Regions from separate parts of the Mesorhizobium sp. WSM4820 genome, predicted to be linked through region 1. Evidence: riboswitches for the same ligand, from Rfam matches in the RefSeq annotation. Region 1 holds a riboswitch; the other holds the start of a gene.
The links. Region 1 has a riboswitch for S-adenosylmethionine ahead of metX (homoserine O-acetyltransferase MetX). Riboswitches for the same ligand answer to the same signal wherever they lie in the genome.

Region 1 (15,363 bases):
ATCCCTTCAGCACCGAAATCACCAGAAGGTCGTGATAATCGTGCCCGGCGATCTCCTTGGCGAGCTCCAGATTGCGGCGGGCGATCGCCGACGCCGAAAACAGGACCTCGATATCCTTGCCGCGCACGATTGGCATTGGCTGCCCTTTCAGAAATGATCGCCGCTAATTGGCGAAGCTGACCGAGACGGTCTTGACCCCGTTTTTAGGCACGTCGAGCCGGCTGGAAAAGCCAAATCTTTCGCCGGGCGCCAGCGAACGGTTAAATGTCGCCAGCCTGTAACGGGTTGTGCGCCTGTCATTGCCGGTGACCCGGACTTCCAGCGGTGGCAATGGCGACGGGCTGGCGCCGTCATTCGCGGCCTCGCCACCGACGAACAGGACAGGTTGCGGCCCGGACGCATCGATACGCGACGTAACGCCTGAAATGGTCAGGGCAGCGCCCGCTTGTCGCGCCGCCAGAAGAAGCGGCGTCTGGCGCACCAGTGCGTGCCCGCCCGAGATCCAGAAGGCTGCAAACGCGGCACTGAGGCCGGCGATCCAGAAGATCGGCCCGCCGCGCGACGCCCGCAGCCGTTCCATCGCCGCTACCGGCTTGCGCAGCATGTCCATGCCTTTGATCGATGGCGTGGTGATCACGCGCAAAAGCGGCGGTGAAACGCCCGTGCTGACGGTCAAACGCGGCAGCACCTCGTAGTCGGCGTCGACGATGTCACCAGGCGGATCACGCATGATGCGTGCCGGCGCAGGATTTGCGGCCGTATCGGTCATGATTTCGCCGGAAACCGGGCGCGCGGTTCGATCGTCAGCCATCGCGGCCCCAGCACTTCGCACTTGTTCGCTCTTCGTTTCTTATGCGTAAATGGAAATGGTTAACGTTTCCCCCGGAAACCCCTTGTGACGCGCCCAAAAAACCCCAAAATTAACCGCCGGTTAACCATGCCGGCCGATGGTCTTTTCTCAGAGAAGGCTGCCTCGTCGCCGCCGCAAGTTTCAGGTCGTCGAACGTGATCCGCTTCGAAAATGTCGGCCTCCGCTATGGCATGGGTCCGGAAATCCTCCGCGACATTTCCTTGCACATACCGGAGCGCTCCTTCCAGTTCCTGAGCGGCCCTTCGGGCGCCGGCAAGACGACGCTGCTGCGGCTTTTGTTCATGTCGCTCAAGCCGACGCGTGGGCTGATCACCATCTTCGGCAAAGACCGCTCGCGCATCTCGCGCGCCGAGCTGCCGCATCTGCGGCGGCGCATCGGCGTGGTGTTCCAGGACTTTCGCCTGCTCGACCACATGACGACCTATGAGAATGTGGCCTTGCCGCTACGCGTGCGCGGGCGCGAGGAGGCCAGCTACCGCACCGATGTGACCGAGCTCTTGAAATGGGTCGGCCTTGGCGAGCGCATGCATGTGCTGCCGCCGGTGCTGTCGGGTGGCGAGAAGCAGCGCGCCGCAATCGCCAGGGCGCTGATCGAGCAGCCCGAAATCCTGCTCGCCGATGAGCCGACCGGCAATGTCGATCCGCCGCTGGCGCGACGCCTGTTGCGGCTGTTCATCGAACTCAACCGGCTGGGCACCGCCGTGGTGATCGCAACGCACGACCTCGGCCTGATGGAACAGGTCGACGCACGCCGCATGATCCTGTCCGGCGGAAGGCTGGATATCTATGACTGATCTTTCCGCTCGCCATGTCGAAGACCAACACGCTGACAGGGCTGGGACGCAGCGCGTTCAGCGCAAGATGGCGCCGATCGTGCCCGCCCAGAACATCGCCGGCCGGGCGCTGGTCCTGGTGATCGCCATCATGACGTTCCTCTCCTGCCTGACCTTCGGCGCGGTGACGCTGGTGCGCGACACCGCCTCGGTCTGGGAGAACCAGATCTCACGCGAGGCGACGATCCAGATCAAGCCGATGGACGGTCTCGACATCGAGGCAGCACTTGCCCAGGCCTCGCAGATCGCCGGCGAATTCCCTGGCGTGAAGAGCGCCAGGATCGTCGACCGCGATGCCACGGCGCGGCTTTTGGAGCCCTGGCTGGGTTCGGGTCTCAACATCGACGAGCTGCCGGTGCCGCGTCTGATCATCGTCACCATAGACGAGACCAACCCGCCCGATTTCGCCGCAATGCGCGCCGCGATCACGCCGAAACTGCCCAGTGCCTCGCTTGACGACCATCGCACCTGGGTCGACCGGCTGGTCGCTATGGCCCGCACCACTGTGACCATCGGCATCGCCGTGTTGGCGCTGATGCTGGCGGCAACCGTGCTGACCGTGGTGTTCGCGACGCGCGGCGCCATGGCCGGCAACGGCCACATCATCGAGGTGCTGCATTTCGTCGGCGCCGAAGCGCGCTTTATCGCGCGCGAATTCCGCCACCACTTTCTCGTCACCGGCATGAAGGGCGCCGCCGCCGGGGGTGCGGCGGCGGTGTTCGTCTTCATTGTCTTCTCGTGGTGGTCGTCGCGAAACATGGCGACGCCACAGGCTGATCAGGCGACCGCCCTGTTCGGCAATTTCGCCATCGGTTCGGCGGGCTATCTCGGCGTGGTTCTGATGGTGCTGGTCATCGGTGCGCTGACGGCGGCAACCTCCCATGTCACCGTCGTCACATATCTAAGCGACATCGATGTCCGCCAGCCGGACGCAGGGTGATCACGAATAGAGAATTAGCGTAACGAAATTTGTGCTTTCCGACCTACTAAACGCCGTATTTCGGAGTTAACGATACGAACGATGGACGCGCGCGACTCGACCGGAATGGCTGGACAGTTGCCCTTGGTGATCACGCGTTCAAGCGAGCGCGTCAAGCCCGGCCGATTGGCGAGCGCGCTACGCATGTCAGCTTTCTTTCTGCTCGTGCTGGCAACGTTGTTTGCCGGCGGCTTTGGCTGGTTCGCCAGCACCGTCAGCCGTCTAGCAACGCCCGCCAATCCGGCAAGGGCCGATGCCATCATCGTGCTGACCGGCGGCCATTCGCGTCTCGACGCGGCCATGGGCCTGCTGGCGTCCGGCAAGGGCGAGCGGCTGCTGATCAGCGGCGTGCATCCTTCCGCCAGCCGCCGCCAGCTTCAGGTCGCGACCCGCGGCGACAAGGAATTGTTTTCCTGCTGCGTCGACATCGACCGTGCCGCGCTCGACACGATCGGCAATGCCGAGGAAAGCGCCAAGTGGGTGGAAGACCACGCCTATGGCACCGTGATCCTCGTCACCAACAACTATCACATGCCGCGCAGCCTGCTGGAAATGGGCCGGCTGCTGCACAAGGCCAAGCTCGAGCCCTATCCGGTGGTCAACAGCAATCTTGGCAATGGCGGCTGGCTGACCAAGCCGAGAGCCTTGCGCGTGCTGTTCACCGAATACAACAAATATCTGCTGGCGCTGGCGCGCGGCATCGTGCCGGTCAAGCCAACGCCAACCGGCATCGCGCTGGCCGAGGCTGTTGCGCCGAACTGAGCCGATCTGGAACCGGCAGCGCTATCATTCCTTGAGAGTGGCGCTTGAGATGCTGCGCAGCCGCGCGATCTCGTGTTCGAGACGTTCGATACGCTTGTCCCGCTCGGCCAGCGCCGCCGCCACATCGGCCGCTTCGAAACGCTGTGGAATGTGCTGCGGGCAATTGGAATCCCAGGCCGAAACCGTGAACAGGATGATCTGCTCCGGGCGCGCCTTGTAGCCTTCCGGCATCAGCTTCGCCATCAGTTCGGCGTCCTGCTCGACGACCCGCGCGCTGCCCCAGATCTTGATGCGCTGCCGATGCGCATAGTCGATCAGGAACAGGAAAGCGCGCGGGTTGTCGTCCAGATTGCCCTGGGTGATGAATTGCCTGTTGCCGGAGAAATCGGCGAAGCCGATCGTCCACTCGTCGAGCACCTTGAGGAAGCCGGCCGGCCCGCCGCGATGCTGGATGTAGGGCTGGCCCTCACCATTGGCCGTCGACAGGAAGACGCTGGTCTGCGCCTCGATGAAGGCGGCGAGATCGGGCGTGATATCAGCTTGCCAGCTGCCGCGCTGTTCGACGCGGGCATAGGCCTCGCGTGAGCCTTTGCGGGTCTGGATCGCCTTGACGGTTGGCGTAAAGGCGACATCGCTGGTGAAGACGTGAGCATTCATGGAAGGCCTCCTTTGAAGCAGAGCTGGGAGCCAGAGCCAGCGAAGAGATAACGCCTTCCATCTTCCGGATGCAGATGGCATTAATGCAATCATACCTTCCATTTTCCGGGAGAAAGTATGGATCGCCTCGGGGCCATGTCACTTTTCGTCGCCGCGGTGGAGGCCGGCAGCCTTTCGGCCGCCGGGCGCCGTTTCGGCATCCCGCTTGCAACGGTCAGCCGCAAGGTCTCCGACCTGGAGCGGCATCTGAAGACGCGTCTTCTGAATCGCTCGACGCGGCAGCTGACGCTGACCGACGCAGGTCACGCCTACCTCGCTGCCTGCCATCGCATTCTCGACGAGGTCGGCGAGGCCGAGCGGACCGCCGCCGGCGAATACAGCGCGCCGACGGGTGAACTGATCATCACCGCACCGATCGTCTTTGGCCGCCTGCATGTGCTGCCGGTCGTCACCGGCTTTCTCGCTGCCTACCCCGAGGTGGCTATTCGGCTGATGCTTGCGGACCGGATAACCCAATTGACCGAGGAGCACATCGATCTCGCCGTCCGCATCGGCCAGCTTCCCGACTCCAGTCTGGTGGCCACCCGCATCGGCTCGATTCGGCGCGTTGTTTGCGCGAGCCCTGCCTATCTGGCCGAGCACGGCACGCCGCGGACGCCGAAAGACCTCGCGGCACACGACTGCGTCACCTTCGAGGGACTCACCGCTCCCGCCGCATGGACTTTTGCCACGGGCAAGACCGAACTCACCGTTCCGATCCGCTCACGGCTTCGGGTCAACACCGCGGAAGCGGCGATCGATGCCGCGATTGCCGGCATCGGGTTGACGAGGGTGCTTTCCTACCAGATCACAGCTGCAGTGCGGTCGGGCACCCTCCGCACCGTGCTGGAGGCATTCGAGCCGCAGCCATGGCCGGTCAGCCTCGTGCATGCCGGCCAGGGTCTGTTGCCGGTGAAACTGCGTGCGTTCCTCGATTTCGCCGCCCCACGCCTGAAGAAACGGCTGGTGCAAGAGACGTGGCAGACCTGACGAACGGGCCATCGCACGGTTTCCTTTTTGCCCGCGCTTGGTGTAACCAACGCACACCTCCTCACCGGGCTCTTCCTGCATGCTTTATGTCCGCTCGCTGGCGTTCAACTTCGTCTTCTACGTCAATCTGATCGTCCAGATGATCCTCTGGACCCCGTACTATTTCCTGTCTCCGCGCCACCGTGCCTGGTTCGTGCCGAAATTCTGGTCACACACCAGCATGTGGCTCTATGACAAGATCGCCGGCACCAAAAGTGAGATCACCGGCCAGGAAAACCTGCCCGAGGGTTCCTTCATCCTGGCGCCGAAGCACCAGTCCTTCTGGGACGCGATCGCCTTTTTCCCGTTCCTGCAGGATCCGATCTACATCCTCAAGCGGGAACTGACCTGGATCCCGTTCTTCGGCTGGTACATCCTGAAAATGCGGATGATCCCGGTCGACCGCGGCAGCCGCTCGAAGGCGCTGAAAGCGGTGGTCGCCGCGACCAGGCAGGAGCTGGCGCGCAATCCCCGCCAGCTGATCATCTATCCCGAGGGCACGCGCCGGGCGCCGGGCGACGAGCCGGCCTATAAATACGGCATCGTCGAGCTCTATACCCAGCTTGGCATTCCGGTGGTGCCGGTCGCCCATGTCGCCGGCCTCTACTGGCCGCGGCGGAAATTCCTGCGCTATCCCGGCACGATCAAGGCCCGCTTCCTGCCGCCGATCCCGGCGGGTTTGGGCAAGCAAGAATTCATGGAACGGCTGATCGGCGAGACGGAAGCCGCCTGCGACCAGCTGCTCATCGAGGCGTCCCAGGCGCCAAACCCGCCGCCAATGCCGCCGACGGCGGTAAAGCGGCTGGGGGAACTTTGCTCCGATACCCCGACCTGACCATCTAAGCTTGCGGCACTGTCCCCTAGCGAATCACAGCCAGCGCCGTGGTCAACACCAGTGTTGCCGCGAACGTCAGATTAATGATCCGCGAGGCCAGCGGCTGGCGCAGGAACCGCGCAAACGCTGCCCCGGCGAGAAGCCACAGGACATGGATGGCGACGATCATCGAAGCGAGGACCGCCAACCTGAGCCCTGCATCGAGCTCACCGGCGGACGACGTGCCGGCAAATACGGCGGCAATCGCCACATAGGCTTTCGGGTTGGCGACGGCCAGAAGAAACCCGCCGAGGAATGTGGGACGCGCCGCCCCGCCGCTACGCACGGCCAGAGGCGGGGCCGTTGCTATCTTGAAGGCGAGGTAGAGGATGTAGGCTGCGGATGCCACTGCCAGGAGCGGTGTGAGCGTCGGCACAGAGGCGAGCATGGTCGTAATGCCCGTCGCCACCACCAAAAGCACGGCGACCGTACCAAGAATGATGCCCGAGGCATAGCGGAGCGAATCGCGCAGGCCGAAGGCGGCGCCGACGGCGGTGACGCTTATCGTCGCCGGCCCCGGACTGCCCATCACAACCGCCGATGCCAGCACAAGCGCGAGCAATTGCTGCCATAGTTCCGGATGGGAAAAGACCTGTTCGGCCATCTGTATACCAGTATCCAGGCGCGATGCCGGCAAGGGTATGGCAGGGCACACCAGGGCGTCTTGAACGATCGTGCAGGGAGCCTTCCGGCGCAGGCCACGCAGGGTTCTTGGCTGCTGTTTGATCAAGCCGCCGCTTCGCGCTGGCGTCTATGCGCTCGCGCTGTCGAGCTCGGCGATATCGTCCGGACCGAGCTCCAATGATGCGGCGCGGACGAGGCTGTCGACCTGGTCCAGCGTCGTGGCGCTGGCGATCGGCGCAGCTACGCCGGGCCGCGCGATCACCCAGGCGAGCGCCACTTCCGCCGGCTTGGCCGAGTGACGCGCCGACACAGCGTCGAGTGCCGCCAGGACGCGCATGCCGCGCGCGTTGAGATAGTTCTTCACGTCGTCGCCACGCGCGCTTTTGCCGAGATCGGCTTCGCTGCGGTACTTGCCACTCAAAAACCCCTTGGCGAGGCTGAAATAGGTGATGACGCCGATATCCTCGGCCATGCACAGATCGCGCAGCGGTCCATCGAAAGAGGCGCGATCGTAGAGATTGTATTCTGGCTGCAGCACCGAATAGCGCGGCAGGCCCCGCAAGCTTGCCACGTCCAGCGCGGCGCGCAACTGGCCGGCATCGAGATTGGACGCGCCGACGTGGCGGATCTTGCCTTTGTCGAGCAGCTTTTGGTAGGCGCCGAGCGTTTCCTCGTAGGGGGTGGCCGGGTCCGGCCAGTGCGACAGATAGAGATCCACGACTTCGGTCTGCAGCCGCTTCAGCGACGCATCGATGGCCTTTTCGATATAGGCGGCGGAGAGATCTTTCCTGCCCTGCCCCATGTCCGACCCGACCTTGGTGATCACCACGACCTTGTCGCGATTGCCGCGGCTTTTCATCCATTCGCCGATGATCGTTTCGGATTCGCCGCCCTTGTTGCCGGGAACCCAGCGCGAATAGGCATCGGCGGTGTCGATAGCGTTGAGGCCGGCGCCGACGAACCGGTCGAGCAGGTCGAAAGAGGTTTTCTCGTCGGCGGTCCAGCCGAAGACGTTGCCGCCCAGAACCAGCGGCGCGATGGACAGGTCGGTTTGACCGAGACGACGTTTCTGCAAGGCTGATCTCCGTGAGGAAAGGAAAGAGCGGGCGAAAAGCCCGTGACCGGCTTAACCTATGGCGGGCCGCACCGACGTCAAAGGGCCGGCCGACTTTTCCACTGACCAGCGCTTCACAAAGGCGCGAGCCGACGCGCCACCTCTTCCAGCCAGTGGTCGCGAATCCCCAGCGCCTCGAGGTGTTCCAGCGTGCTGAGCACGTAGTCCTCGTTCTTTCCCGACTGGCCGACGGCGCCGCGAACGACGGTCGCCGCATCGGCCGCATCGAGCGCGCCGGCATATTGCTCGTGGGTCCGATCGACAACATAGGCGACCGCCGAGACCGTCTCGCCTCCGTCCGTCTCGCCGCCATTCTCGCCCCAACCCTTGTCGGCCTCACGCGTGCCCCCCTTGTCGAGGCGAATGCTAAGCATGCGCTCAAGATAGACATTGGTGACCAACTCGCGCTCGCGCAGATAAGTGATGACCTCGTTGCGCAGATCGCCGGGGACGCGGAAAGCCAGCCCGATGCAGGAGCCGCCGCGGTCGAGGCCGAGCACCAGGCCGGGCCGTTCGCGCGTGCCGCGATGCACGAAGGAGTAGACGCACAGCGAACGGCGGTAGCCGTGAAGGCGGGCGCGCCGCGTCTCGACATGCGCAAATCCCGGCCGCCAGATCAGCGAACCGTAGCCAAAAACCCAAAAATCGCCCATATCGCCAAGCCTGGTTGCAGCACCGTATTGGAATCGGTGTTTTTTCAATCCTTCTCCGTCTACCTGATGTTGCCGGAAACGACAGTCCCCCTCTGCAACACGCGCTAACGAGAGCCGCAGCATGACGTCAAGTGACGAGCGCCCGCCGAATTTACGCCGCCGCCTCTTCTGGCTCGGCGCTTTCATCGTCGTGCTGTTCGGCCTCTACAGTGCCGGCTGGTTTTATCTGGCGGACAAGGTCAAGAGCGAAGCCGGCAAAGCGGTGGCCGAGCTCAACGGCAATGGCATCGAGGCTGACTGCGCCAATCTTATGGTCAGCGGCTATCCCTCGAGCTTCGCCATCTCCTGCGACAGCCTGGCTTATCAGGACGACACCAGGAACGTCGCCGCCTCGCTCGGCAGCCTCAACGCAGTCATGCACATCACCCGGACCCTGTCGCCTGGCGCCGACCTGCGCGGGCCGCTCAGGACCTCCGTGCCGGGGATGGCGCCGCTGTGGATCGACTGGGATGCTCTGCGAGCGAACCTGAAACTGTCCTGGCCCCTGCCCTGGCGCGTTTCACTGGAGGCCGAGCGCCTGTCCGCCCAGACCGATCCGGCTGACGGCACTGACCCGGTCGAGCTGTTCAGTGCCGGGACGGCGGCCGGACAATTGCGTCCGAACGGCCAGGACATCGACTATACCGGGAGCTTTACCGATCTCGAAATCGATCCAGGGGCGATCGATGGCCGCGTGCTGCCGCCGCTCGACGGCAGCGGCGACGTGACGCTGAAGAACGGCATGGCGCTGATCAAGACGCAAGCAAAGAGCCTGCGCGGCCAGGCGGTCAATATCGGCAAGCTCGATCTGTCGTCGGGGACCGCGCGCATCACCGTTTCCGGACCGGTGTCGGTCGGCGCCGACGGTCTGATCGACGCCGACCTGATGATCAAGCTCAGCGACCCGAAGGCCGTGGCGGCAATCCTCGGCAAGGCCATTCCCGAGCAGAAGAGCCAGATCAAGACAGGCTTTGCCGGGCTGGCGCTGCTTGGCAACGAACCGTCGATGCCCCTGAAGATCGTCAAGGGCAAGGCCTCGCTCGGTTTTATCCCGCTGGGCAGGATCAAGCCGGTCGATTAGGCGATGATTGCGAACCTCCAGTTCGGAAAGACCATGGCCAAACAGGAAGATAGATGAACCGCCCGGTGAAGCTCCTGAGTGTTGGCGCGCTGACGCTCGATACGATCCTTCGCGTCGACACGCTTCCGGCGCGTCAGGGCAAGTTCATCGCGTCCGACGGCGTCCAGATCGCCTCGGGCATGGCTTCGAGCGCGGCCTGCGCCGCACGCCGTCTCGGCGCGGAGGTATCGCTGTGGGCGAGCGCGGGAGACGACCTCGTCGGCGATCAGCTGGTCGCAGGCATTGAGGCCGAAGGCGTCGATTGCAGCTTTGTCCGGCGCGTCGCCGGGGCGCGGTCGGCACTGTCGGCCATCCTGGTCGACACGCATGGCGAGCGCATTATCGTTCCGTTCTATGACAAGCTCGCCCAGGCCGACCCCGAAGCGCTTCCCATTCAGGATCTCACCGCATTCGACGCCGTCCTGGTCGACGTGCGCTGGCCGGGCGCGGCAGCTCTGGCCCTGACGGCGGCGCGCGCAATCGGCCGTCCAGCCATACTCGACGCCGACACCGCGCCACGGGCCGTGCTGGAACGGCTGTTTCCGCTCGCCTCGCACATCGTCGCGTCGGAGCCGGCGGCGTTCATCCTCTGCGGTGAGGAGCAAGGCCCGCAGGAGGCCGCTGAGACGCTGGCCAGACGCACCGATGCATTCGTAGCGGTGACCGGCGGCGCAGCGGGAAGCTGGTGGTTCGACCGCTCGTTAGCGTCGGTGCGCCACGTCGCGGCGCCAAGGATCAAGGCAGTGGATACGCTTGCCGCCGGCGACGTGTTTCACGGCGCCTTTGCCGTCGGGCTGGCCGAGGCCATGCCGATCGAACGGGCATTGCGCTTTGCCAGCGCCGCCGCCGCGCTCAAATGCCTGCGCTTCGGCGGCAGGCTGGGCGCGCCGGACAGGGCCGAGACACTGGCGATGATGGCGGCTCACTGGCCGGACTGAGCGCGCGGCCTTTCAAATCGAATCGGGCCGCCGCTCTGTCTTTTGCCTGAGCATCCGAGCCAAAACCGGTACCCACGTTGTGCGTCCGATGCTCTATCCCTTGGCCGGGTGCTCGACTGCCTGCCGGCCAAAGTCCGGTACGTCGATGTCTTGGCCGGCCTCGATGATCGAGCGGCGCACCGCGCGGGTGCGGGTGAAAAGGTCGAACAGCTTTTCGCCGTCGCCCCAGCGGATCGCCCGCTGCAGCGAGGCCAAATCCTCCGAGAACCGCGCCAGCATTTCGAGGATGGCATCCTTGTTGTGCAGGCAGACATCCCGCCACATCGTCGGGTCGGAAGCGGCAAGGCGCGTGAAGTCGCGAAAGCCGGAGGCCGAATATTTGATGACCTCGGACTTGGTCACCGACTCCAGATCGTCGGCGGTGCCGACGATGTTATAGGCGATGATGTGCGGCAGGTGCGAGACGATGGCCAATGTCATGTCGTGATGCTGGGGATCCATCGTATCGATGTTAGAGCCGCAGCGGCGCCAGAATTCCGAGAGCCTTTCCAGCGCTTCGGGGTCGGTGCCGGGTAGCGGCGTGAAGATGCACCAGCGGTTTTCGAACAGTTCGGCAAAGCCGGCGTCCGGGCCCGATTTTTCAGTGCCGGCCAGTGGATGGCCGGGAATGAAATGCACGCCGGCAGGCACATGCGGCTGCATCTGCGCGATGACCGACGCCTTGGTCGAGCCGACATCGGTGAGGATCGCGCCCTGCTTCAGCGCCGGTGCGATTTCCTCGGCGACCTCGCCCGAAGAACCGACCGGCACCGAAACGATGACCAGGTCGGCATCGCCGACCGCCTCTTTCGCATCCGACGTGTAGAAGGAGCCGAGGCCGAGTTGTTTCGCCCGCGCCAGCGTCGTTTCGCTGCGCGTCGAGATGGCGACATGACCGGCAAGGCCTTCGCGATGGATGACGCGGGCCAGCGACGAGCCGATCAGGCCGATGCCGACCAGCGCGATCTTTTCGAACATCGGTGATGTCATGGTGTTCTAGCTTTTCAGAAATGTCGCGAGGGCGGCGACAACGCCGCGATTGGCCTCTTCGGTGCCGATGCTCATGCGCAGCGCATTCGGGAAGCCGTAGCCGGAAACGCGCCGCAATATGTAGCCGCGCGCACAGAGGTAATCGTCCGCAGCTGCCGCCGAATGTTTTTTGTCCTCGGGAAAGTGGATGAGGACGAAATTGCCGACGCTCGGCGTCACCCGCAGTCCGAGCCTGGTCAACTCCTGGCTCACCCAGGTCAGCCAGGTCTCGTTATGCGCCACGCTGCGCTCGACATGGGCACGGTCGCGGATCGCGGCAATGCCGGCCTCGATCGCGGTCGCGTTGACGTTGAAGGGACCCCGCACGCGGTTGATCGCATCGATGATATGCAACGGTGCATACATCCAGCCGATCCGCGCGCCGCCGAGGCCGAGCTTGGAGAAGGTGCGGGTCATGACCACGTTTTCCGCGCCAGCCACCAGTTCGACGCCGGCTTCATAGTCGTTGCGGCGGACATATTCGGCATAGGCGGCATCAAGCACCAGAAGCACGTTTCGAGGCAGGCCGGCATGCAGGCGGCGCACCTCCTGGAACGGCAAATAGGTGCCGGTCGGGTTGTTGGGATTGGCGAGGAAAATGATCCTGGTACGCGGCGTCACCGCAGCGAGGATCGCATCGACGTCGGCGCGCTCCTTGGTTTCCTTGACCGAGACCGGGACAGCACCTGCCGACTGGATGTAGATCTTGTAGACCATGAAGCCGTGTTCGGTGATCACAGCTTCATCGCCGGGTGCGAGATAGGTCTGCGCAAGCAGGCCCAGAATCTCGTCGGAACCGTTGGAACAGACGATGTTCGCCGGATTGAGGCCATGCACCTCGGCGATCGCCTCCCGCAGGCGCCTGGCGGTGCCGTCGGGATATATGTCGAGCTTGGCCGCAACGTCGCGCGCGGCTTCTATCGCCTTCGGCGAGGGGCCGAGCGGATTCTCGTTGGACGACAATTTATGGACCTTGGCAACGCCGGCCGGCGCCGTGCTTTTGCCCGGCACATAGGCTTCGATGTCCATGATCCCCGCGCGGGGCGTTGGACGTGCCTGATCCGATGCCTGGTTCATATTGCAAAAATCCGTCGAGAACGCTTCCGCTGCTCCAACGCGATGCGAATTTCGGATCCGCCACACTGGAAGCCGCCGCGGAAATACAAGCCGTGGCCTGGAATGTCGAGAGGCGGCAATGATCGGTGCGTGACTGGCCGTTGACGGCGAGGCGCGCCGGTCCTAGAAGAAGGCGAAATCCCGTGGTGATTTGGCCGGTCGGCTTGCAGCCACGTTAAACAACTCGCTAAAGGGCCGTTTGCATCTTGTAACCGGCTTTGCGAAGGCAATGCCGGTTTTTTTGTTGTCCGCAGTCGGCCGGACAGTCGCATCGACCCGAAAATCGCAATCGACTTTCGGAAAACACGATGGGTTGATGTAAGAGGATGCGATGGTCGCGCTGCGCACGAAAAGAACCAACAACGAGGCCGACGAGCCGTCGAGCCCGGTGTTGCGGTTCGGCGCCGACAAGCCGCTCAAGCTCGATGCCGGCACGCTGCTGTCGCCGTTCCAGATCGCCTACAAGACCTACGGCACGCTCAACGACGCCCGCTCCAACGCCATCCTCGTTTGCCATGCACTGACCGGCGACCAGCATGTCGCCAGCACCAATCCGGTGACCGGCAAGCCGGGCTGGTGGGAGGTGTTGATCGGCCCCGGCAAGATCATCGACACCAGCCGCTTCTTCGTCATCTGCTCGAACGTCATCGGCGGCTGCCTCGGCTCGACCGGCCCCGCCTCGACCAATCCCGCCACCGGCAAGCCGTACGGGCTCGACCTGCCGATCATCACCATCCGCGACATGGTGCGGGCGCAGTTGATGCTGGTCGACCATTTCGGCATCGAAAAACTGTTCTCGGTGCTCGGCGGCTCGATGGGCGGCATGCAGGTGCTGCAATGGGCGTCGAGCTATCCGGAGCGCGTTTTCTCAGCGCTGCCGATCGCCACCGGCGCGCGCCATTCCTCGCAGAACATCGCCTTCCATGAGGTCGGCCGGCAAGCGGTGATGGCCGATCCCGACTGGCATGGCGGCAAGTATTTCGAGCAGGGCAAGCGCCCGGAAAAGGGACTGGCTGTGGCGCGGATGGCCGCTCACATCACCTATCTGTCGGAGGCGGCCCTGCACCGGAAGTTTGGCCGCAACCTGCAGGACCGTGAAGCGCTCACCTTCGGTTTCGACGCCGACTTCCAGATCGAGAGCTATCTGCGCCATCAGGGCATGACCTTCGTAGACCGCTTCGACGCCAACTCCTATCTCTACATGACCCGGGCGATGGACTATTTCGACCTCGCCGCCGATCATGGCGGCCGGCTGGCCGACGCCTTTGCCGGCACCAGGACCCGTTTCTGCCTCGTCTCCTTCACCAGCGACTGGCTGTTCCCGACCGAGGAGAGCCGCTCGGTCGTTCACGCGCTGAACGCGGCCGGCGCCTCGGTGTCCTTCGTCGAGATCGAGACCGATCGCGGCCACGACGCCTTCCTGCTCGACGAGCCGGAGCTGTTCGCCGCCATCAACGGCTTCATCGCGTCGGCGGCCCGCGCCAAGGGGCTAAGCGCATGACCCCCAAAGATTGCAGCCTTTTCGAACCGGCATCTTGCGCCAGGCAGCAGCGCATGACGCCTGAAGTTTGCAGGCTTTTCGGATCAAGGTCATGCGCCAGGCATCAGCGCATGGCCCCGAAAAGTTGCAGACTTTTCGGATCAAGGTCATGCGCCAGTCAAGAGGCACGATCATGAGTGTCAACCACGCCCAGCGCGTCGACCTCGAAGTCGTCGCCGATCTCATCCCGCCGCAGTCGCGGGTGCTGGACGTCGGCTCCGGTGATGGCCTGCTGCTCGAATTGCTGCAGGCAACGAAGCAGGTCGACGGCCGTGGGATGGAACTGTCGCAGCGCGGCGTCAACGAATGCGTGGCACGCGGCCTGTCGGTCATCCAGGGCGACGCCGACAAGGACCTCAAATTCTATCCCGACAAGGGTTTTGATTTCGTCGTCCTGTCGCAGACCTTGCAGGCGACCCGCAACCCGAAGCTGGTGCTCGACGAGTTGCTCAGGATCGGCAAGCACGCCATCGTCTCCTTCCCCAATTTCGGCCACTGGCGGGTACGCCTTTCTCTGTTCGTCGAAGGGCGGATGCCGGTGACCAAGGACCTGCCCTATTCCTGGTACGACACGCCCAACATCCATTTCTGCACCATCCGCGACTTCGTCAATCTCTGCGAAGAGCTCGGCGCAACGGTGGAAAAGGCAACCGCGCTGGACGCCAATGGCCAGAAAATCGGCCTGTCGATGCCATGGTGGTTCTGGAATTTCTTTGGCCAGCAGGCGGTGTTCCTGCTGAAGCGATAACGGCGACCCGTCGCTTCGGCCAGCCGGCCCGAGTCCGGAGACATCTGGGACTGATCGCCATTCGTTGAGGTCTAACGATCAAGTTCCGGAAAATACGGATCGGAGAAAAACCGCCGACCGCGCTCGCCTTGCAAACAGTCGACCGGTGCTGCCGCGTCGACCGGGACGGACCCGGGATCGGCCCCGGGACCGGCATTAGGATCGGTAACACCGCTGACCTCGAGGACCAGCTTGCGGCGTATGGCGGTCACGAATTCCGAAGCGGCATAGACCGGCAGCACGAAGGAGCCTGGCCCGCCTGTGACGCACTCGGCATAGTATTGGTCGAGATGGCTGAAGCTGGGCGACGGGCTGATCAG
Region 2 (15,363 bases), on a different contig from region 1:
GACCATCGCCTGGACCGGCGACGGCAACAACGTGCTGCATTCACTGCTGGAGGCCTCGGCGCGGTTCCGCTTCAACCTCAACGTCGCCGTGCCGGAAGGCAGCGAGCCGGCGCAGAAGCATGTCGACTGGTCGAGGGCGCATGGCGGCAAGTTGAACTTCACCCGCTCGCCCGAGGAGGCCGTCAACGAGGCCGACTGTGTCGTTACCGATTGCTGGGTGTCGATGGGCCAGGAGCACCGTGCTCGCGGCCACAATGTCTTCTCACCCTATCAGGTCAATGCGGCACTGATGGCGAAGGCAAAGCCCGACGCGTTGTTCATGCACTGCCTGCCGGCGCATCGCGGCGAGGAGGTCACCGACGAAGTCATCGACGGCCCGCATTCGGTGGTGTTCGACGAGGCCGAGAACCGGCTCCACGCCCAGAAGGCGGTTTTGGCCTGGTGCCTCGGCGCTTGATCCGGGCCGCTGTGATCCCGGCCGCCTTGATCCGGACCGCCTTGATCCCGGCCGCCTTGATCCGGCAGTGCGTGATGCCTATCTCAGGCGCATCACGCAAATCGAGCGCGTTTCGACGCATGCGCCCCGGAGGGCGGCATCGCCGCGCCCCGGAGCTTTGTCATGTTGGAAACCCGTCAATTGGCTGAACATCAACCCAAACTCGGCGAATTCGGCTACGCCGGCGACGATCATGTCGTGCCCTTCGAGGTCGGCCCGCTCGACGTGCGCGGCCGCACCGTCCAGCTCGGGCCGATGCTCGACGCGATCCTCAGCCGTCATGACTATCCCGAGCCGGTCGCCCGCCTGCTGGCGGAAGCCTGCGTGCTGACGGTGCTGCTCGGCACCTCGCTCAAGTTCGAAGGCAAGTTCATCCTGCAGACCCGCACCGACGGGCCGGTCGACATGCTGGTGGCGGATTTTTCCACGCCGCATGCGCTGCGCGCCTATGCCCGCTTCGACGCCGACCGGCTGGAGGCACTGATTTCTGCCGGCGAGACCTCGCAGCGGACGCTGCTCGGCAGCGGTGTGCTGGCGCTGACTATCGACCAGGGCGCCCACACGCAGCGCTATCAGGGCATCGTCCAGCTCGACGGCGAGACGCTCGAGGAGGCCGCGCGCACCTATTTCCGGCAGTCGGAGCAGATCCCGACCGATCTCAGGCTTTCGGTGGCCAAGCTGTTGACGCCCGGCATCGGCGGTGCCCGCGAGCAATGGCGCGCCGGTGGCATCCTGGCGCAGTTCCTGCCGCAATCGCCTGAACGCATGCGCGTGCCCGACCTTCCGGGTGGCGACGGCGATCCGCGCGAGGAGATCCATGATCCGGCCGACAATTCTTGGCAGGAACTGCTCGCGTTGCTTGGCACCATCGAGCCGACGGAACTGATCGACCCGACGATCGGCGCCGAGCGGTTGCTTTACCGGCTGTTCCACGAGCACGGCGTGCGCGTCTTCGGCGGCGTGCCGGTAGCCGACCAGTGCTCATGCTCCAGGGAGAAGATCCGCGGCATTCTCGAAGGCTTCTCCGCCGACGAGATCAGGGACAGCACCGAGGATGGCGGCATTCACGTCGCCTGCGAATTCTGCTCGAAGCAATACGACTTCGACCCGGCGGAATTTGCTGCGGCTCAATAGAATTGAAATCACCAACGAAGCCTTGGCGCTGCCGTTCACCCTTACCCTCTCCCCGTGAAGAACGGGGAGAGGGGGCGCCAGCGTTGCGACAGGTTGTCCAGTTGATAGATGGTTCCCTTCTCCCCGTTCACTAAACGGGGAGAAGGTGCCGGCAGGCGGATGAGGGGCAGCACGACCTTCCGGCCATCTATCTCCCTCAGTTCACCGTCCGCCGCGTGCCCGGCAGGTCGAGCGAAAAGGCGGGGATGGCGACGTCGAACGTTTCGCCCCGCTTGTTGCGCATCGTGTAGTGGCCGACCATGATGCCGGATGGCGTCGAGAGTGGGCAGCCAGACGTATACTGATAACTATCGCCGGGATTGAGTTCAGGCTGGTCGCCGACAACGCCGGCGCCGCGCACCTCCTCGACCCGGCCGGTGCCGTCGGTGATCTGCCAGTAGCGCGACAGAAGCTGCACGAATTCATCCGACTGGTTGTCGATGGTCACCTGGTAGCCCCAGACATAGCGGTTCTCCGAAGGGTCGGAGCGATCTTCCAGATAGAACGGCCTGACCTGCACTTCGATGTCGCGCGTGACGGCGCTGTACATAAATCACTCCACACTATGCAGACGGAACATTCGACGCTCTCCGCAGTTCGGTCAACGGGGTGCGTCCCCTCGGTGTCTGCCATCGTTGCCCGAATTTGTTAAGCGCAGGTGCCGAACAACAATGTCATTTAAGTGACACGTGACAATGATGGTGTGCAGGGCCGGGGATGGTGTGCAGGGCCGGGCGACTCAGCATTCTGTCGAACTGTTGAAAACGGCTTCATGCGGCCGATTTTTTCTGGAGCGACCAGATTTTGATGGAATTGACAGTCACAGCCGCCTTGCTTTCCATAGTTCTGCTTGTTGTCAATCTCGCCAGCATCCTGCTCGCTTCGTTGAAGCTGAAGCGGCCTGGCAGGATCACGCCGCCAGCCGCCAAGGCGCCGCCGGTGTCGATCGTCGTGCCGTCGCGCGGCGTCGAGCCGTTTACCGAGGAGACGCTCGAGCGCGCCTTCTCTCTCGACTGGCCGCACTATGAGCTCATCTTCTGCGTCGCCCATACCGACGACCCGGTGGTCGGGCCGATCACCGATGCGATCGCCCGCTTTCCGGCCGTGCCGGCCCGGCTGCTGGTCGGCGACGACCGCATCAGCGGCAATCCGAAACTCAACAATTGCGTGAAGGCTTGGGAGGCCGCGCGCCACCACTGGGTCATCCTTGCCGATTCCAACGTCCTGATGCCGAGGGACTATGTCCAGCATCTGATGACGGCATGGCGGCAGGACACCGGCCTCGTCTGCTCGACGCCGATCGGCTCGCGGCCGGACGGGTTCTGGGCGGAGGTCGAATGCGCTTTCCTCAACACGCTGCAGGCCCGCTGGCAATATACCGGCGAGGCGCTCGGCCTCGGTTTCGCCCAGGGCAAGAGCATGCTGTGGAACAAGCCATTGCTCGACGCCAATGGCGGCATCCGTGCGCTTGCCGCCGAGATTGCCGAGGATGCCGCTGCGACCAAGCTGGTCAACGGGCTCGGACTGCGCGTCAATCTCGTTGCCGCGCCCTTCGAACAGCCGCTCGGCTTGCGCACATTTGGCGAAATCTGGTCGCGCCAGGCCCGCTGGGCACGCCTCCGTCGCGTCACATTCCCACTGTTCTTCGCGCCCGAGATCCTGATCGGAGCGGCGCCGCCGCTGGTGCTTGCGCTGGTTGCGGCAGCAGGCGCCGGTTTCAGCCTGCCGGCTACCGCCATCGCCGTGCTGATAGTCGCCTATCTGCCGGAATGCGCTCTCGCCTCGGCCAAGGGCTGGCACCTGTCGCTGCGCATGATCCCGGCGATGGTTGCGCGGGACGTGATGCTTCCCGCCATCTGGGTGCGCGGCTGGCTCAGCGGTGCCGTCGACTGGCGCGGCAACACGATGACCATCCAAACCAGCGCCGTTGCGGAATTGGAAGAGACGCCGTCGGGCGCCTGACCGCGCCTGCTTTGCAGATTAGAGCGCAGCAGTTCGGCGCGTATCCCTACCTGGCGGCTTTCAAGGCCTGCTCGATGTCTTCGAGCAGGTCGTCAGTGTCCTCCAGTCCGACGGATAGCCTGAGCGTGCCTGGCCCGATGCCAAGTTCGGCCCGCGCCTCGTCGCTCAGATTCTTGTGTGTCGTCGTCGCCGGATGGGTGATCAGGCTCTTGGCGTCACCGAGATTGTTGGAGATCAGCACGACATCGAGCGCGTTCTGGAAGGCGAAGGCCGCCTGCTTGCCCCCCTTGACGTCGAGGCAGATCAGCGTCGAGCCGCCCGACATCTGCTTCTTGACGATCGCCGCCTGCGGGTGATCGGCGCGGCCGGGATAGATGACGCGGACAATTTCCGATCGCTCGGCGAGGAAGTCAGCGATCCGGCCGGCACTTTCTGTCTGCTGGCGAACGCGTAGTGGCAGCGTCTCCAGCCCCTTCAGCAGCGTCCAGGCATTGAAGGGCGAGAGGCTGGGACCGGTGTGGCGGAAGTAGTCGTGCAAATTCTCGTCGATCCACTTCTTGTCCGACAGGATGATGCCGCCGAGGCAGCGTCCCTGGCCGTCGATGTGCTTGGTCGCCGAATAGACGACGATATGGGCGCCGAGTTGCAACGGCTTCTGCTGCAAGGGCGTGGCAAAGACGTTGTCGACGATCAGCCGCGCGCCGATCGAATCGGCAAGCGAGGCTACGGCTGCGATGTCGACGACCTCCAGCGTTGGATTGGTCGGGCTTTCAAGGAAGAACAACTTGGTGTTGGGCCTGACCGCCTTTTTCCAATTGGCGATTTCGGTGCCGTCGACCAGCGTCGCCTCGATGCCGTATTTCGGCGCCAGCGTCTCGACCACCCAGCGGCAGGAGCCGAACAGCGCGCGCGCCGCCACGATATGGTCGCCCGCCCGGGCACTGCACAGCAACGCCGCCGTCACCGCCGCCATGCCGGATGCGGTGGCGCGGGCATCTTCGGCACCTTCCAGCGCACACATGCGCTTCTCGAACATGTCGACCGTCGGATTGGCATAGCGCGAATAGATGAAGCCCGGTTCCTCGCCCTTGAAGCGGGCTTCTGCCGCCTGCGCCGTATCGTAGACATAGCCTTGCGTGAGATACATCGCCTCGGAGGTTTCGCCGAAGCCGGAACGCAGCGTTCCTGCATGCACGAGGGCGGTCTGAGGCTTCCAGTTGCGCGTTTTGCTCGTCATCACCTTGTTCCAAACAAAAAATGGTCCAAACACAAAAAAAACCGGCCGCGAAAGTCGCAACCGGTCGTACAGCCTTTCGGCCCGACGGTCCTTTAGCGACTTGTTTAACGTGGCTGCAAGCCGACCGGCCAAATCACCACGGGATAACGATCCTTTAGACCTGCACCGCGCTTGCGTCAATTGCCGGCATGATTAAGAGGTTTGTACCAGCGGGTTCCACGGCAAGAACCTGCGACAAGACGAGACCACGCCCGGCCTTCGAGCGGAGCCAGACTTTGCGGCAGACAGGCATTCTTCCGGATCAGGATATTTCCGCGCTGTACCAGTCGGGCGCGCTGAAGTCACCGCGCGCGCTCGACGCCGACCAGGTCCAGCCGGCCAGCCTGGACCTCAGGCTTGGCGACAAGGCCTGGCGGGTGCGCGCCTCCTTCCTGCCCGGCCCCAACCACAGGGTTGCTGAAAAACTCGACCGCCTGAAGCTGCACGAAATCAATCTCGCCGATGGTGCGGTGCTGGAGACGGGCTGCGTCTATATCGTGCCGCTGCTCGAGAGCCTGGCGCTTCCGGCAAACATTTCCGCCTCGGCCAACCCAAAAAGCTCGACCGGGCGGCTCGACATCTTCACCCGCGTGATGACCGATCGCGGCCACGAGTTCGACAAGATCGCTGCCGGCTACAACGGCCCGCTCTATCTCGAAGTCAGCCCGCGCACCTTTCCGATCGTCGTCCGCGCCGGCTCGCGGCTGTCGCAGATCCGGTTCCGCACCGGCAATGCGCTTTTGTCGGAAAGCGAGCTGCACGAATTGCACCGTGCCGAGACGCTCGTCGCCACCGAGCCGCCGAACATTTCCGGCGGCGGCATCGCACTGTCGATCGACCTCGACGGCGACAAGGACGGACTGGTCGGCTACCGCGGCAAGCACCACACCGGCCTGGTCGATGTCGATAAGCGCGCCGCGCAGGATGTCGTCGATTTCTGGGAGCCGCTCTACAAGAGCGGTGCCGGCGAACTGGTGCTCGATCCGGACGAATTTTATATCCTGGTCAGCCAGGAAGCGGTGCATGTGCCGCCGCTCTATGCCGCCGAGATGACGCCCTTCGATCCGCTGGTCGGCGAATTCCGCGTCCACTATGCCGGTTTCTTCGATCCGGGTTTCGGCCATTCGGCCTCGGGCGGCACCGGCAGCCGGGCCGTGCTCGAAGTGCGCAGCCACGAAGTGCCGTTCATCCTCGATCACGGCCAGATCGTCGGACGGCTGGTCTACGAGCACATGCTGAAGCGGCCGCAGGCGCTCTACGGCACGGATCTCGGCTCGAACTATCAGGCACAGGGCCTGAAACTGTCGAAGCATTTTCGCGCCGCGCGCTGATCGCCCGCTATGATCAGACCATGCTTGCCTGACCTTACGGGTCGTGCTTGGCTGTCTTAGCCGTCAACACGGTTGGAACAAGGGGAACAAAAAATGCAGATTTCAAGATGGATCGCATCGGCAGCAACAGCCGTCATGCTGGCGATGTCAGTCGGGTCGCTGTCGGCGCAAGCACAGGAAAAGTTGAAGATCGCCACTGAAGGCGCCTATCCGCCGTTCAACACCATCACCGCGGATGGCAAGCTCGTCGGCTTCGACATCGACATCACCAATGCGCTTTGCGCTCAGATGAAGGTCGAATGCGAACTTGTCACGCAGGACTGGGACGGCATGATCCCGGCGCTCCAGGCCAAAAAATTCGACGCCATCATCGCGTCCATGAGCATTACCGAGGAGCGCAAGAAGCAGGTCTCCTTCACCAACAAATACTATACGACGCCGCTTTCGCTGGTGGCCTTGAAGGACAGCGATATTGCCTCGACCGAACCGGCGGCACTCGCCGGCAAGACAGTCGGCGCCCAGGCTTCGACCACCCAGGCCGACTATGCCCAGGATGTCTATGGCAAGGCCGGCGCCGAGGCGAAGCTCTATCCAACCCAGGAGGAGGCGGTCGCCGACCTGATGAACGGCCGTCTCGATGCCGTCCTTTCAGACAAATTCGTGCTGATGGACTGGATGAAGAAGTCGAGCGACGACTGCTGCAAGATGGTCGGCGACGTCAAGGGCACGGAGACCGAAGCCGGTATCGCCGTGCACCAGGAAGACAATGCGCTGCGCGAAAAGCTCAACGCCGCGATCGACGCGATCGTCGCCGACGGCACCTACAAGAAGATTCAGGCCAAATATTTCGACTTCGATATTTATTGAGAGGTCGAAGCTGCCAATCTCCCCCCTTGAGGGGGAGATGCCCGGCAGGGCAGAGGGGGGCGGTCCGGCCGGGCTCGGCTCTCTTTGTCGCAGACGCAGGGGGCTGGCGCTCTACGCTAGACGACCCCCTCTGTCGCCTTCGGCGACATCTCCCCCTCAAGGGGGGAGATCACGCCGTCAAAGCGCCTTCACCGCCACCTTCATCGGCTGCTCGATTTCAAGCGGGTTGCGCAGCGGCAGGCCGAAATCCTTGGCCTCGATTTCGAATACATCGCCGGCCGCGGTCCTGACGCCGTCGGCGAAGGACAGTGTTGCGGTGCCGAACATGTGCACATGCACGTCGCCCGGCTGGCGGAAGGCCGAATATTTGAAGTGGTGATGTTCGAGGTTGGCGATGGTGTGCGACATGTTCGCCTCGCCCGACAGGAACGGTTTTTCCCACAGCAGCTGGCCGTCGCGGAGGATGCGCGATGAACCCCTGACGTCGGACGGCAGCTCGCCGATCAGGATTTCCGGCCCGAACGAAGCGTTGCGCAGCTTGGAATGCGCGAGGAAAAGATAGTTCACGCGCTCGGTGACGTGATCGGAAAACTCGTTTGACAGCGTGAAGCCGACGCGGAACGGGACGCCGTCGTCGCCGATGATATAGATGCCGGCGACTTCCGGCTCTTCGCCGGCATCCTCGGCGAAGGCGGGCGACAGAAGTGCCGCCCCGGGCGCCACTGCCATGGTGCCGTTGCCCTTGTAGAACCATTCCGGCTGCACGCCGGTCTGGCCCTTGGCCGGCTTGCCGCCCTCCAGCCCCATGCGGAACATCTTCATGGAATCGGTGAGCTGCTCCTCGCCGTCGCTGCTGAGCTTCTTGTGCATGGAATCGCGGGTCGCGGCGGAGCCGAGATGTGTCAGCCCGGTGCCGGTGAGGTGGAGATGCGCCGGGTCGGGATGGTTGATCGGCGACAGCAGCCGCCCCTTCTTGTAGGCGGCATCGAGGTCGACCGCTTCACCAAAACCCTTGCGCTCGATGAGGGCGACGAGCCCGGTGCCGGTGCGCGCGGCCTCCATTGCCAGCGAATAGACGCTGCGGGCGCCGTTGATGATTCTGGTCTTGCCGCCGTTGCGGGCGACGACGCGGATGGTCTCCGCCTCGTCGAGGATCTGGGAAATCAGCATGACGTACCCTCTCTCAATTGCCTTGGCCGGCCTGCCGGTCTGGCAAGCTTTTCCTGGCGCAGCTCGGACGGTGTCCGCGCCACGGGTGAAATTCTTCGTCCGGATTGCTCGCGGGCCCGGTCCCCTGGGGGACTTCCTTGCGCCGCCCGGCAGCGCCGCGATGTGACCCGTGCCTCCTAAAAGCGCACCGCGTTTGAAAACGGGCCCGCTTTAATCCTTGTTTTCATGCATGCTGTTGTCCCAACACGCTGTGCACACGTTTGGCGACATGCATGAGTTCCCTCGCCCTCAAGCCTTGTTCTTGTTGTAGACGTCGAAGACGACTGCGCCGAGCAGCACCAGGCCTTTGACCACCTGCTGCCAATCGACATTGACGCCCATGATCGACATGCCGTTGTTCATGACGCCCATGATGAAACCGCCGACCACCGCGCCAACAACCTGACCGACGCCGCCCATCGCCGAAGCGCCGCCGATGAACACGGCGGCGATGACGTCGAGCTCGCTGCCGAGGCCGGCCGCCGGCACCGCCTGGCCCAGGCGCGCCGCAATAATCAGCCCGCCGAGCGCCGAGAGCACGCCCATATTGATGAACACCATCAGGGTCAGCCGCTCGGTCTTGATACCCGATAGCTGCGCCGCCTTGGCATTGCCGCCCATTGCGTAGATACGGCGGCCGACCGTCATGCGTTTGGTGACGAAGACGAACAGCGCAATCAGCACGCCCATCACCACGAGAACGATTGGCAGGCCCCTGTAGGTGGCGAATTGGTAGACCAGAAACAGCGCCAGGGCGCTGGTCACCAGGGTCTTGACGACGAACAGCGAGAAGGGCTCGGCTTGGTAGCCGTGCCGCTCGCGGCTGCGCCGTGCCCTGAGCCCGAAATAAGCATAGGCGACCACGGCGACGATGCCGAGCACGATCGTCGTCATGTGCAGCGTCAGGCCGCTGCCGACGATTGTCTTGCCGGCGGCGTTCACGACCGGCGGTATCAGCGTCAATGAGCCGATCACGTCGGGAATGAAGCCGGAACTGAGCGCCTTGAAGCCGACCGGAAGCGGCCCCACGGAGGACCCCCCACCCAGCAGCGCCTGGCAGATGCCGCGGAAGATCAGCATCCCCGCCAGCGTGACGATGAAGCTCGGTATTCGGTGATAGGCAATCCAGTAGCCCTGTGCCGCGCCGATCAAACCACCGACAATCAGGCAGATGATCGACACCACCAGCGGATTGCTGAAAGGGCCGAGAGGCCAGATGACCATCATCATCGCCGCCAGCGCGCCGACGAAACCGGCGACGGAGCCGACGCTGAGATCGATATGGCCGGAGACGATCACCAGCAGCATGCCCAGCGCCATCACGATGATGAAGCTGTTCTGCTGCACCAGGTTGCTCAAATTCACCGGCTTGAACAGCGTTCCGGACGTCGTGTACTGGAAGAACACCATGATGGCGATAAGCGCCAGGATCAGGCCGTATTCGCGCAGGTTGGTGACCAGCGCAGAGACAGCAATGCGCGGCCCTTGCTGCACATCTTCGGCGACGCCGCTTTTCGGGACGGGACCGCTTTCGGTGCTCATGATGCTTTTCCTTCTCCGCGAACGATGGCGCGCATGATCTTTTCCTGGCTGGCATCGCTCGCCGCCATTTCGCCGACGATGCGTCCTTCGTTCATGACATAGATACGGTCGGTGATGCCGAGCAGTTCGGGCATCTCGGACGAGATGACGATGATCGCCTTACCCTCCGAGGCGAGACGCGCGATGATCGTGTAGATTTCATACTTGGCGCCGACGTCGATGCCGCGCGTCGGCTCGTCGAGGATCAGCACCTCCGGATTGGCGAACAGCCACTTCGACAGCACCACCTTCTGTTGATTGCCGCCCGATAGATTGCCGGTCATCTGATAAACGCTGGACGAGCGGATGTTGGTCTTGGCCTTGTAGTCGTTGGCGACGGCGAGCTCGCGCATGTCGTCGATCACGCTATGGCGCGACACGCCGGGAAGATTGGCCAGCGTGATGTTGTGCTTGATATGATCGATCAGGTTGAGACCGTAGGTCTTGCGGTCTTCGGTGACGTAAGCAATGCCGTGTTCGACTGCCTTGCTGACAGAGGAGACATCGATGGGCTTGCCCTTGAGCAGCACCTCGCCGGTGATGCGGCGGCCATAGGAGCGGCCGAACAGGCTCATCGCGAATTCGGTGCGTCCGGCGCCCATCAGCCCGGCGACACCCACCACCTCGCCCTTGCGGACGTCGATATCGATACCCTTGATCACTTGCCGCTCGGCATGGATCGGATGATAGACCGACCAGTTCTTCACCTGGAGCACGACCTCACCGATGTCAGGCTCGCGCGACGGATAGCGGTCGTCCAGAGAGCGGCCGACCATCGAGGTGATGATGCGGTCTTCCGAGATGTCCTTCTTGGCCAGCGTCTCGATCGTCCGCCCGTCGCGGATGATCGTGACCTTGTCGGCGACCCGGTTGATTTCGTTGAGCTTGTGCGAGATCAGGATCGAGGTGATGCCCTGGCGCTTGAATTCGAGCAGCAGGTCGAGCAGCGCCTGGCTGTCTTTTTCGGACAGGCTCGCCGTCGGCTCGTCGAGGATCAGCAACTGCACTTCCTTGCTGAGCGCCTTGGCGATCTCGACCAGTTGCTGCTTGCCGACGCCGATATTGGTAATCAGCGTCTTGGGGTCTTCCTTGAGGCCCACCTTCTTGAGCAGAGCGCTGGTGCGCGTCTCGTTGGCGTTCCAGTCGATGATGCCGTAGCTGGCGTGTTCGTTGCCGAGGAAAATGTTTTCGGCGATCGACAGCATCGGCACCAGCGCGAGTTCCTGGTGGATGATGACGATGCCGCGGCGCTCGCTGTCGTGGATGCCTTTGAAATGGCACTCATCGCCGCGATAGACGATTTCGCCGTCATAGGTGCCGGCTGGATACACGCCCGACAGCACCTTCATCAGTGTCGACTTGCCGGCGCCGTTCTCGCCGACCACGGCGTGGATTTCGCCTTCTTCGACGCTGAGGTTGACATTCGAAAGCGCCTTGACGCCGGGAAACGTCTTGGTGATGTCACGCATCTCCAAAATCGTCTGGGCCATCGGCAATACCACTCCTGCGAGGTCCGGAAACATACCGGGGTCGTTCACTGACGAAGCGGGGCCCTGCGTTGCGCAGGACCCCGGGTTTTACGTCTGCGGTTACTTCAGCTCTTCGGCCTTGATGTAGCCGGAATCGACCACCAGGGCCTGGTAGTTCGACTTGTCGACATCATGCGGCGTCAGCAGGATCGAGGGGACGACCTTGACGTCGTTGTTGTAGGTCTTGGTGTCGAGGCCTTCCGGCTTGCCGCCCGAGAGCACCTTGTCGACGAGCTCGACCGTCGCCTTGGCGAGCTCGCGGGTGTCCTTGAACACGGTCGAGTACTGCTCGCCGGCGATGATCGCCTTGACCGAAGCGGTTTCGGCATCCTGGCCGGTGACGATTGGCCATGGCTGATCGGCCGTGCCGTAACCAACGGCGCGCAGCGAGGCGATGATGCCGCGCGACAGGCCGTCATATGGCGAGAGCACGCCATCGACGCGGCTGCCATCCGAATAGTGGGCGGAGAGCAGATTGTCCATGCGGGCCTGGGCGGTGGCTGCCAGCCAGCGGAGCGTGCCGACCTTGTCCATGCCCATCTGGCCGGACTTCACGACGAGGGTCTTGTCGTCGATCAGCGGCTGCAGAACGGACATGGCGCCGTCGTAGAAGAAGAAGGCGTTGTTGTCGTCGGGCGAGCCGCCGAACAGTTCGACGTTGAACGGACCCTTGTTCTCGGGATAGCCGAGGCCCTTGAGCAGCGATTTCGCCTGGATGACGCCGACGCCGAAATTGTCGAACGTGGTGTAGTAGTCGACATTCGGGGTTTTCTTGATCAGCCGGTCATAGGCGACGACGACGACGCCGGCGTCAGCCGCCTTTTGCAGCGCGTCCGACAAGGTGGTGCCGTCGATCGAAGCGATGATCAGCGCCTTTGGGCCCTTGGTGATTTCGTTTTCGAGCTGGCTGAGCTGATTGGGGATATCGTCCTGCGCATATTGCAGGTCGACAGTGTAGCCCAGAGCCTCGAGCTGGGACTTGACGGCGTCGCCGTCGTTGATCCAGCGCTGCGAGGTCTTGGTCGGCATCAGCACGCCGATGAGGCCTTCGCCTGCCTGCGCCGGGACCGTCATGGCCGCGATGCTAAGGGCCGCGACGGCGGCCAGTGTCTTGATGATCTTCACATTAACTCTCCCTGGTTGATGGACGCGCACCCTGGGTTTCGTGGGCCGCGCGATCGTGCAGGAGCGCCAAAACGCGCCGCTGCCGCCAAATCGATCTCCGGTATCCTCCCAATCGGTCCTGAGACTCTGGTTCCGGTCGATGCGATTTTTCTCGCTGGCGACGGTCAGGTTTCAGAACGCGCAAAGGTGTGGCGCTTTGCCATAACTGTCAAATGCGATCTTTGGTAGTTGCTATACCCAAACTGGTATACTGAAAATGGCCAAAAGATCGGGCCGGGATTGCCGGCCGGCCACCAGCGAGGAGCAAACCGACATCATGGCGGCGCTACGGGATTCTGGCGGACTTTCAGAGGGTTATGGGGAAAATCCCGGCAGGAGTGAGACCTTGCTGCGCAGCGGCCTCAGTCTGCGCCACATGCGCATGATCGCAGCCCTCGACGACCATGGCCGGGTCAGCGCGGCAGCCCAGGTCATGAACATCTCCCAGCCCGCCGCCTCGCGCATGATCGCCGAGATGGAGGCGGTGCTCGACGTCAAGCTGTGCGAGAGGCTGCCGCGCGGCATCACGCTGACGCCCTATGGCAAGGCGTTGGCGAGGCGCGCACGTTCGATCCTGCTCGAGATGCGCGAGGTCGACCGCGAGATATCCGAGCTCAAGGCGGGCAAGGGCGGCTCGGTGTTCCTGGGCGCGGTGACGGCCCCTGCAATCGAGCTCGCCGTGCCGGCGATCCGCGAGATCCGGCGCATCTATCCGCGTATCGAGATCACCATGCAGGTCGAGACCTCCAATGTGCTGGCGCGCGAACTGATCGCCACACGTCACGATTTCATCATCGCGCGCATCCCCGAGGACCTCAATCCGCGGCTGTTCGAGGCCCGCGTCATCGGCGTCGAGAAAGCCTGCCTCATCGTGCGCCGCGGCCACCCGCTGGCCAAGGGCAAGGCGGTGCGGCTGGAGGAGACCGCCGCCTATGACTGGGTTTTCCAGTCGGGCGGCTCGCCGCTGCGCCAGGCGATGGAGAGCAATTTCCTGAACCGCAACATCGCGCTGCCGGACCGCATCCTCAACACCAGCTCGCTGCTGCTCACCCTGGTCATGGTCGCGCAGTCGGACGCCATCGCGCCGGTGTCGATCCAGGTGGCGAAGTTCATCCAGAACCCCGAGGGGCTGGCCGGCGCCATCGACGTCGTCCAGACCGAATTCGACATCGAGGTCAGGCCATACAGTCTGATCACCGTAAAAAATCGCGTGCTTTCGCCGGCGGCCAAGATGCTGCACGACTTCATTTTGCGAGAAGTGGGCTGACGGCGTTAAATCAAGCAATCCTGCCAATCCACTCTTCGGCCATGTCGCTTCAATCAGAATATCGCTCGAGCGAAGGAACCACACAGGGCCGTGCCGCGTCATAGAAGCGGGGTCCTGTGCAGGATCCAGGGAGGCTATCGATGATCAGGCTTCTCCTCGTCTTCGCCGCGTTGCTTGCCGTCGCATGCGGCGGGGCGCGTTCGGCCAGGCTGGACCTGGCGACCGTCAATCAGGCCCAATTCACCGCTGGCGAACCGAAGGAGGTCGATCCGACGGTGCTCAAGGCGCAGATTCTTTTGGATCGCGCCCGCTTCTCGCCGGGGCTGATCGACGGTCGCCTTTCAGAGAACTTTGCCAAGGCACTCGGCGCCTTTCAGCAGGCGAACGGACTCCGATCCGATGGCAAGCTCACTGCGGAGACCTGGAGCAAGCTCACGGCGACCTCCGCCGACCCGGTGCTGGTCACCTATGAGGTGACGCGCAAGGATTTGCGCGGACCCTTCACCAGGCCTATTCCGGCTCGCATGGAGAGGATGGCCCGTCTGCGGCGGCTCGCCTATCGCAACGCGTTGGAGAAGCTGGCGGAGCGCTTCCATGTCAGCGAAAAGTTGCTCAGGATGCTCAATCCGGGCGCCGGCTTCAGGAAGCCCGGCAAGACCTTGATCGTGCCTGATGTTGGCCGCGGCGATCCTCCCGCCGGCGTAGCCGGCATCGAGGTCGACAAGGGCGCTCGCCTGGTGCGCGTGCTCGATGCTTCCGGCAAATGGCTCGCAGTCTACCCCGCCTCGATCGGCAGCGATGAGAAGCCGGCGCCAAGCGGCACGGCGCAGGTCAAGCGCGTGGTGCGCAATCCGACCTATCACTACGATCCGGATTTTGCCTTCAAGGGAGTCAAGACCAAGCGTCCCTTCACCATCGCTGCCGGGCCGAACAATCCCGTGGGATCGGTGTGGATCGATCTCTCCATCGAAAGCTACGGCATCCACGGCTCGCCCGAACCTGGCAAGATCGGCACAACCTTCTCGCATGGCTGCATCCGATTGACCAACTGGGATGTCGAAGATCTCGGCTCCATCGTGCAGCCGGGCACGAAGGTCGAGTTCAAGGACGAGACCGCCCGCGCCGTCGACGAGCTTGCCCCGTAGCAAAGCGGACTGGCCCGCCACCTGCTCTCGCAAAGCCCGGGCGCGCGCCGGAGACGATGCCGGATGACGTCCTATGGACCTGGCCTTCAGGCCGGTGGCGAGCTTCGAGGTGGCTGAAGACCCGTCCGACGACCCCGGCAAACGATCGCGAATGGCTTCCTCAGTTCTGTTTGCGGTCGATTCCACAACTTTGCCGACCTTGCCTGCTAGGGTGCCTGCATCTCCACCCGAGCCTTGCCGGTCGGCCTCTTCCTTGACCGTTTCGTAGGCCTCGGAAGGCTCATGGTCGGACTGCATAATGACGCGCCACGCCTAGCTCTCATTAAGGTCAAAGCTCACCGGAAGGTTGTAGTCTATTGCACG

Region 2: linked by a shared signal. The riboswitch ahead of AC0L2R_RS16155 (O-succinylhomoserine sulfhydrylase) and the one ahead of metX (homoserine O-acetyltransferase MetX) in region 1 are both predicted to bind S-adenosylmethionine.

Annotation. Positions count from the first base shown of each region.
Region 1 covers NZ_JBVVQN010000017.1:86,853-102,215, reverse strand. The annotation lists gene hpt (hypoxanthine phosphoribosyltransferase) at 1-136, opposite strand, end outside; gene AC0L2R_RS25010 (hypothetical protein) at 164-811, opposite strand; gene ftsE (cell division ATP-binding protein FtsE) at 1,006-1,665, shown strand; gene AC0L2R_RS25000 (cell division protein FtsX) at 1,658-2,644, shown strand; gene AC0L2R_RS24995 (YdcF family protein) at 2,750-3,445, shown strand; gene AC0L2R_RS24990 (pyridoxamine 5'-phosphate oxidase family protein) at 3,470-4,102, opposite strand; gene AC0L2R_RS24985 (LysR family transcriptional regulator) at 4,220-5,131, shown strand; gene AC0L2R_RS24980 (lysophospholipid acyltransferase family protein) at 5,211-6,005, shown strand; gene AC0L2R_RS24975 (LysE family translocator) at 6,031-6,648, opposite strand; gene AC0L2R_RS24970 (aldo/keto reductase) at 6,796-7,743, opposite strand; gene AC0L2R_RS24965 (gamma-glutamylcyclotransferase) at 7,857-8,435, opposite strand; gene AC0L2R_RS24960 (DUF2125 domain-containing protein) at 8,557-9,555, shown strand; gene AC0L2R_RS24955 (PfkB family carbohydrate kinase) at 9,609-10,532, shown strand; gene AC0L2R_RS24950 (prephenate/arogenate dehydrogenase family protein) at 10,626-11,561, opposite strand; gene hisC (histidinol-phosphate transaminase) at 11,568-12,677, opposite strand; SAM riboswitch at 12,850-12,927, shown strand; gene metX (homoserine O-acetyltransferase MetX) at 13,048-14,217, shown strand; gene metW (methionine biosynthesis protein MetW) at 14,390-15,004, shown strand; gene AC0L2R_RS24930 (DUF1194 domain-containing protein) at 15,076-15,363, opposite strand, start outside.
Region 2 covers NZ_JBVVQN010000009.1:43,250-58,612, reverse strand. The annotation lists gene argF (ornithine carbamoyltransferase) at 1-457, shown strand, start outside; gene AC0L2R_RS16170 (Hsp33 family molecular chaperone) at 620-1,630, shown strand; gene apaG (Co2+/Mg2+ efflux protein ApaG) at 1,827-2,219, opposite strand; gene AC0L2R_RS16160 (ceramide glucosyltransferase) at 2,477-3,631, shown strand; gene AC0L2R_RS16155 (O-succinylhomoserine sulfhydrylase) at 3,678-4,868, opposite strand; SAM riboswitch at 4,941-5,018, opposite strand; gene AC0L2R_RS16150 (2'-deoxycytidine 5'-triphosphate deaminase) at 5,144-6,238, shown strand; gene AC0L2R_RS16145 (ABC transporter substrate-binding protein) at 6,332-7,105, shown strand; gene araD1 (AraD1 family protein) at 7,283-8,275, opposite strand; gene mmsB (multiple monosaccharide ABC transporter permease) at 8,564-9,856, opposite strand; gene mmsA (multiple monosaccharide ABC transporter ATP-binding protein) at 9,853-11,385, opposite strand; gene chvE (multiple monosaccharide ABC transporter substrate-binding protein) at 11,485-12,549, opposite strand; gene AC0L2R_RS16120 (LysR family transcriptional regulator) at 12,866-13,855, shown strand; gene AC0L2R_RS16115 (L,D-transpeptidase family protein) at 13,996-15,000, shown strand.